2 regions of the Pantoea sp. SM3640 genome follow, and region 2 is predicted to be linked to the other one. Evidence: predicted binding sites of a transcription regulator. Region 2 holds the regulator's gene; the other holds the start of a gene.
The links. Region 2 encodes Fur, which represses iron uptake genes when iron is present. Its sites were predicted from a motif close to ATAATAATGAGAACNACTATCAA; they were not measured.
Positions count from the first base shown of each region.

Region 1: the regulator Fur is predicted to act here: its motif matches at 2,818-2,840, upstream of exbB (tol-pal system-associated acyl-CoA thioesterase).

Region 1 covers NZ_CP064872.1:467,060-471,034, forward strand. The annotation lists gene IV493_RS02290 (TRAP transporter large permease) at 1-1,033, opposite strand, end outside; gene IV493_RS02295 (TRAP transporter small permease) at 1,048-1,554, opposite strand; gene IV493_RS02300 (TRAP transporter substrate-binding protein) at 1,604-2,575, opposite strand; gene exbB (tol-pal system-associated acyl-CoA thioesterase) at 2,925-3,647, shown strand; gene exbD (TonB system transport protein ExbD) at 3,654-3,975, shown strand, end outside.
Region 2 covers NZ_CP064872.1:2,730,506-2,734,480, reverse strand. The annotation lists gene glnS (glutamine--tRNA ligase) at 101-1,768, shown strand; gene IV493_RS12730 (hypothetical protein) at 2,005-2,400, shown strand; gene fur (ferric iron uptake transcriptional regulator) at 2,466-2,909, opposite strand; gene fldA (flavodoxin FldA) at 3,256-3,786, opposite strand; gene ybfE (LexA regulated protein) at 3,919-3,975, opposite strand, start outside.

The DNA of each region.
Region 1 (3,975 bases), 1.7 Mb from region 2:
GCAGCACCGGCGTCAGGATCAGAATCAGCGGCGCCATATCCATCAGCGTGCCCACCACCAGCAGCAGGATGTTGATACACATCAGGATCACATATTTGTTATCGGAGAGGCTGGTGAACGCTTCGGTAATAATGGTTGGCAGCTGCATAAAGGTCATTACCGCGCCAAACCCGGCCGCGAAAGCGATCAGCACCATCACGATGGTGACGGTTTTAATGGTGCGGAACAGCAGGATATGCAGCTGACTCCATTTAAAGTCGCGATAGATAAACATGGTGACGAAGAACGCCCAGATACAGGCAATCGCAGCGGACTCCGAGGCGGTAAAGATGCCGGAGAGGATCCCCCCCATGATGATCACGACGGTAAACAGCCCCCAGAACGCGTCGAAGAAAATCTTCAGCGCCTGACGAAACGGAATACGCTCGCCTTTGGGGTAGCCGCGTTTACGGGCAAAGCCCAGACACATCACCATCAGGCAGGCCCCCAGCAGCAGGCCAGGAAAAATCCCGGCGACAAACAGCGAGGAGATAGTCACCATGCCGCCGGTCGCCAGCGAGTAAATCACCGAGTTGTGGCTGGGAGGCGTCAGCACCGCCTGAACGGAGCCGCTGGCGGTTACGGCAGCCGCAAAGTCACGCGGATAGCCTTTCTCCTCCATCTGCGGAATCATCACCGAACCAATCGAGGCGGTATCGGCTACCGACGATCCGGAGATAGCGCCAAAAAAGGTTGAAGCGACGATATTAACCAGCGACAGCCCGCCGCGAATAAAACCGACAAAGATATAGGCGAAGTTGACCAGGCGACGGGCAATGCCGCCCTCTGCCATAATCGCGCCAGCGAGGATAAAGAACGGAATGGTCAGCAGCGAAAATTTGTTAATTCCGTTGGTCACCTGAATCACCACCGCTTCCAGCGGCAGATCGATCCACCAGGCTCCGATAAAGGCGCTCAGTCCCACCGCAAAAGCGACCGGAAAACCCACCATCAGCAACACCAGCAAACTGCCTATCAAGATCAATGCATCCATTTTTCTGCTCCGCGTTAGTGGGTGCCGCCCAGCGTGACAATCGGCCGCTGGCTCTGATCGCCGCTCAGCAGACGCTCAATAACAAACAGCAGGGTGAAAATTGCACCAATCGGGATCGGCAGATACATCTCGCCGTAGGTCACTGCCGGGAGTGAGGCGAGGGTCTGCACCCACATCGCTTCGCACAGGCTGTAACTGGCCTGGAAGATCACCAGACAGGTGACGATCATCAGCAGATCGCTGACGCGCAGCATCAGGCGCTGCCGGGCAGGCGACAGGCGGTCAGTGACCATCGACACGCAGATATGGGTTCCGGCGCGCAGACCCACCGGTGCGCCAATAAAGGTAAAAATAATCATGCAGATAATGGCAACCGGCTCCGGCCAGGAGAGCGCGCCGTTCATCACGTAACGGGCGAAGATCCCAATCGGGATTACCGTCACCATGATCAACAGCGCCACGGCGGCCACCAGCATGCAGAGCAGATAAAGCCCATCCATCAGACGCGTATAAGCAGACATAATTGATACCTGATTAAATACGCCACACGGCAGCGCGGCGCGGAAAGGGTTATTTCACCTCAGCGATCCGGGTCATCAGATCCTGATATTTGCCGCCAAACTGATCGCGTACTGGCTGAGTCGCTTTGACGAAATAGTCGCGGTCGGTCTGCTGGAAGGTGACGCCGCCCGCCTTCATTTTGGCGATCGACGCTTCGGTATAGGTCGCCCAGAGCTGGCGCTCCTCATCCTGTGCCTCTTTGCCAAGCTTTTTCAGCAGCGCCTGATCCTCAGGCTTAAGGCGATCCCAGGCGCGTTTTGAAAACAGGATCATCTCTGGCTGGATAAAGTGGCCGCTGAGGGTGTAATACTTCGCGACCGGCATATAGTTATGGGCGACAAAGGTTGGTGGGTTGTTTTCGGTGCCATCAACCACGCCGGTCTGCATCGCACTGAACACTTCACTGACGCCCATCGCCACCGGATTGGCGCCCATCGCTTTCAGGGTTGCCAGCGAGATGGCGCTGTTCTGCACCCGGATTTTCATGCCCCTGAGATCGTCCGGCTTCACCAGTGGCTTCTTGGTGATCATGTTGCGCTCACCGGCATCGGTCCAGCCCAGGAACACCATGCGGGCGTTGGGATCGTTATCGAATTTGTCGGCAATCTCGCGGCCTATATCGCCATCCAGCACGTTGTGCATGTGGTCAACGTCGCGGAAAATGTAGGGCAGGGTCAGCACGCTGGTTTCCGGGGCAATCGAGGTGACCGGGGCCAGCGAGACGCGGATCATATCGATAGCCCCCAGCTGCACCTGTTGCAGCGTCTGATCTTCATCACCCAGCACGCCACCGGCGTAGAGCTTCATCTCCAGCCGTCCATCGGTGGCCTGTTTCAGTTTGTCGCCCATGTGTTGCAGAGCGACCACGGTGGGATAACCGGCAGGCTGCACTTCAGCCACTTTAATCACCTGTGCCGTGGCGGTGGCACTCGCTATCATCGCTGCCAGGGCACTGGCCACGCATGTTTTCATCATTCTCATTATATTGTCTCCCGCAGAGGTAAGACGGCCTGCGGTCAGGGCTAACCGCAGAGGGCCGTAAGGAGCCAGCATAGTGAAAACGTGTCTGAGTAAAATGCAGCAATGCTGATTGAATGAATTCCATCACATTTTGAAACGTTGTTTTAATAAATTTTCATGCGGCTTCACATTTTAGAAACATCCTCATAAACCGTGCCTGAACCTGCTCAACATCAGGTCAATAGGGCGGATCAGCTTTGTAAATAGTAATGAGAACGACTATCAATTCGCCGCCATTTTGCTATTATTTGCGCTTGTTTCGCATCCCTGAATCAGAAGTTGGAGAAGCAGCGTGGTAGCCAGTGATTTGATGCAAACGGACCTCTCCGTTTGGGGCATGTATCAACATGCCGATATCGTGGTAAAGGTGGTCATGATTGGCCTGTTATTGGCCTCAGTGGTGACCTGGGCGATCTTCTTCGGCAAATATGCCGAACTCAGCGCGGCTAAGCGTCGCCTGAAGCGTGAGCAACTGGCACTGGGCGAAGCCCGCAATCTGAATGACGCCGCCCGCATTGCCAAAGCCTTTACCGGGCACAGCCACTCTGTGGTGCTGTTGAACGATGCGCAGAATGAACTTGAACTGTCGGCTGGCGTGGAAGATACCAACGGCATTAAAGATCGCACCAGTTTCCGCCTTGAGCGCCGCGTAGCCGCCTTCAGCCGTCATGCGGGTCGTGGCAACGGTTTCCTGGCGACCATCGGGTCTGTCGCTCCGTTTATCGGCCTGTTCGGCACCGTCTGGGGCATCATGAACAGCTTTATCGGCATCGCGAAAACCCAGACCACCAACCTTGCGGTGGTGGCACCGGGTATTGCCGAAGCGCTGCTGGCGACCGCGATTGGTCTGGTTGCTGCGATCCCGGCCGTCGTCATCTATAACGTTTTTGCCCGCATGATTGCCAACTACAAAGCCTCGCTGGGTGATGTCGCCGCGCAGGTGATGCTGCTGCAGAGTCGTGATATCGATCTGGGCACCGTCGCCACAGAGGTTCCGCGTCCTGCGACCGCCCAGAAACTGCGCTTAGGGTAAGTTGTTATGGCCATGCGATTAAACGACGATCTGGAAACCGATGGTGAAATGCATGAGATCAACGTGACGCCGTTTATCGACGTCATGCTGGTGCTGCTGATCATCTTTATGGTGGCCGCGCCACTGGCTACGGTCGATGTGCGCGTTAATCTGCCTGCTTCCACCAGCGCGCCGCAACCGCGTCCGGAAAAGCCGGTCTATCTGTCGATTAAAGCAGATAAACAGCTTTACGTGGGTAACGATCAGGTAACCCCGGACTCGCTGGTTAACGTGCTGACCAGCCAGACGCAGGGCAACAAAGAGACCACCATTTTCTTCCAGGCTGACA
Region 2 (3,975 bases):
AAAGGCTTAACAAACGGTTGTTTCCCTCAGACGCTTTGTGGATCATACTCCGTTACTTCGTGGTACAAATCACCCGTTATTCGTATTGAGGATTTTTGAGATGAGTGAGGCTGAAGCCCGCCCAACTAACTTTATTCGTCAGATCATTGACGAAGATTTGGCGAGCGGTAAGCACAGCAGCGTGCATACCCGTTTTCCGCCAGAGCCCAATGGCTATCTGCATATTGGTCATGCGAAATCGATCTGTCTGAATTTTGGCATCGCCCAGGATTATCAGGGGCAATGCAACCTGCGTTTCGACGATACCAATCCGGTTAAAGAGGATGTGGAATTTGTTGAATCCATCAAGCGTGACGTCCAGTGGCTGGGTTTTGAGTGGAGCGGTGAGGTCTGTTACTCATCAAACTATTTTGATCAGCTTTATGACTATGCCATCGAGCTGATTTCTAAAGGTCTCGCCTACGTAGATGAGCTGAGTCCGGATCAGATTCGCGAATATCGCGGCACCCTGAAAGAGCCGGGCAAAAACAGCCCTTATCGCGACCGCAGCGTGGAAGAGAACCTGGCGCTGTTTGAGAAGATGCGTAACGGTGAGTTTGCCGAGGGCACGGCCTGTCTGCGCGCTAAAATCGACATGGCCTCTAATTTCATCGTGATGCGCGATCCGGTGCTTTACCGCATCAAGTTCGCGGAACACCACCAGACCGGCAACAAGTGGTGCATCTACCCGATGTATGACTTTACCCACTGCATCTCTGATGCGCTGGAAGGCATTACGCACTCGCTGTGTACGCTGGAGTTCCAGGACAACCGTCGACTTTATGACTGGGTGCTGGATAACATCACCATACCGGTTCATCCGCGTCAGTATGAGTTTTCGCGCCTGAATCTGGAGTATGCGGTGATGTCGAAACGCAAACTCACTCAGCTGGTGACTGAGAAGCACGTAGAAGGCTGGGACGATCCGCGCATGCTGACCGTTTCAGGTCTGCGTCGTCGCGGATATACCGCCGCCTCTATCCGCGAATTCTGCCGTCGTATTGGCGTGACCAAGCAGGATAACATCGTGGAGATGGCCTCGCTGGAATCCTGTATTCGCGACGACCTGAACGAGAACGCGCCACGTGCCATGGCCGTGCTGGACCCGCTGAAAGTGGTGATTGAAAATCTGCCAGCAGGCCATAACGAAATCATCACTATGCCAAATCATCCGGGTAAACCGGAGATGGGCACGCGTGAAGTGCCGTTCAGCCGTGAGATCTGGATCGACCGTGCCGATTTCCGCGAAGAGGCGAACAAGCAATATAAGCGTCTGGTGCTGGGCAAAGAAGTCCGCCTGCGTAATGCCTATGTGATTCGTGCTGAGCGCGTCGCTAAAGATGAAGCGGGCAACATCACCTGCATCTACTGCACCAGCGACACAGATACGCTGAGCAAAGATCCTGCCGATGGCCGTAAGGTCAAAGGGGTGATTCACTGGGTGTCTGCGGATCACGCGCAGCCAGCAGAGTTCCGTCTGTATGATCGTCTGTTCAGTGTGCCAAATCCGGGCGCGGCAGAGGACTTCCTGGCGGTAATCAATCCTGAGTCACTGGCGATCAAACAGGGCTTTGTGGAACCGGGCCTGCGCGATGCAGAACCGACCACTCCATTCCAGTTTGAACGTGAAGGTTATTTCTGTGCCGACAGCGTTTACTCTAAACCGTCGCAGCTGGTGTTTAACCGCACCGTCGGTCTTCGTGATACCTGGGCGAAAACCGGCGAATAAATTTTTTTGAGGCTGACCTCATAAAATGACAAAAGGGCGATTTATCGCCCTTTTTTGTTGCCCCGATTTTAATCATTGCCGACGATTATTCTGACCTAACCGCAACCGATTAAATGCCGCATTGTGAGAGAAATCTGAGTTTAAAAAAATTAATCAATTTCCGGATGTGAATTATCCGCTTTCAGGTAGGCTATGCGCTCTCAGAGGTTGCAAAGCGGGTTACAGAAGGAAAAAAAATGACAGTTCTCGCCCAGGAAGCCAGAAACAGTGTGGTCGTTTTACATCAGCTCATTGAACGTATTTTTAACCAGCCTGCCGGATCTGATGACAGTTTTGAGCTGCTGATGTCCTATTTCCATCCTGAATTCCGCATGGTCACTCCAAAGGGCAGAGAGTGCAATCTGAACGAGGTCGAGGAACTCTTCAGGCAGTTGCAGGGACAGCGCGAAGGGATGCGTATTGCCACCTGCGAGCACGTCATCCTTTCTCATCATGAGAAAGAGATCACCGTGCAGTATCGCGAAATGCAGATGATGAATGGCAATAATCAGAGCCGTATTTCGCTGGCGATACTGGACTGCAGCAGCTCCATTCCACGCTGGCGCTATCTGCAGGAGACGCTGGTCGCCTGATATCACAGCCCAGGACAGACGAAAAAAAACCGGTGAATTCACCGGTTTTTTTATTTCAGTTCGCGTTACTGGTCGTGCAGGGTTTCATCTTCCCGGCAATCGCCCAGCGTACAGTGTCCATAGAGATAGAGGCTGTGGTTGGTCAGCTTGATGCCATGACGGGTGGCGATTTCGCGCTGACGCGTTTCGATCGACTCATCGCTGAACTCAATAACTTTGCCGCAATCCAGGCAGATCAGATGATCGTGGTGATGCTGCTGCGTCAGTTCAAAGACAGATTTGCCGCCTTCAAAGTTATGACGGGTCACGATACCAGCGTCATCAAACTGGTTCAGAACACGGTAAACGGTAGCCAGGCCAATCTCTTCGCCGATGTCGATCAGGCGTTTGTACAAATCTTCCGCACTGACGTGATGGCACTCAGGTTCCTGAAGCACTTCCAGAATTTTCAGTCTGGGCAGCGTCACTTTCAGGCCAGCCTTCTTTAATGCGGTGTTGTTGTCAGTCATGCGGATTTTGTCCTGTCACTATATTCACTTTTGTGGCTTGTCGCCTTGAATGTCGATCTGCGCTCATTCTCATTTGCGTCTCATTATAGAACTGAAGCGATGAAATGAAAACCAGAGGGCGTGCCTGAATCATCACGGGCTGTGGGGGATAGGTCACCGGGCCGGGGAGGATTCTGGCAGATGTCTGTTGGTACATCGCTTAGTCTTGCCGCCTGAGAAATAAGCGGAAGATCGATGCGGGTATTCTACAGATTAAACGGAGAAAGTTAAAAAAATGTGGCTATTATTTCTATAGGAATTTCCATTGCCTCAATGTGAGCTGGCGCTCACATTGAGTCGGGCAGGATCAGGCTTCGAGGATATCTTTCAGCTGCAGTTCATCAGAAATCTGCTTAACCCACTGCTCTACGCGCTGGTTAGTCAGTTCAGGCTGGCGATCTTCATCAATGGCCAGACCCAGGAAGTGGGTATCATCGGCCAGACCTTTTGAGGCTTCGAAGTGGTAACCTTCGGTTGGCCAGTGTCCGACAATCACGGCACCGTGCGGCTCAATGATGTCACGGATTGTGCCCATCGCATCACAGAAGTACTCCGCGTAATCTTCCTGATCGCCGCAGCCAAACAGCGCAACCAGCTTGCCGTTGAAATCGATCTCTTCCAGCGTCGGGAAAAAGTCATCCCAGTCGCACTGCGCTTCACCGTAGTACCAGGTCGGAATGCCCAGCAGCAGGATATCAAACGCTTCCAGATCTTCTTTTGTGCTTTTCGCGATGTCATGCACTTCTGCAACGTCTGTACCCAGCTGTTTCTGGATCATTTTTGCAATGTTTTCGGTATTGCCGGTATCGCTGCCAAAGAAGATGCCTACAAGTGCCATGAGTAAAATAACCTCTTAAATCCTGATAATGAGATGTGTGCCGCAGCACATTTCAGCGAATAATAGCAGACGAGAGAAAACCGGTGAACGGTTAAAGCCCCGACATTTGCTCCTGCGTGCGATTTGCCCGCATTAATCCAGTTTGAGCTGTGCCAGCAGCATCTGTTCAATCAGCTCGCTGCGGCTGAG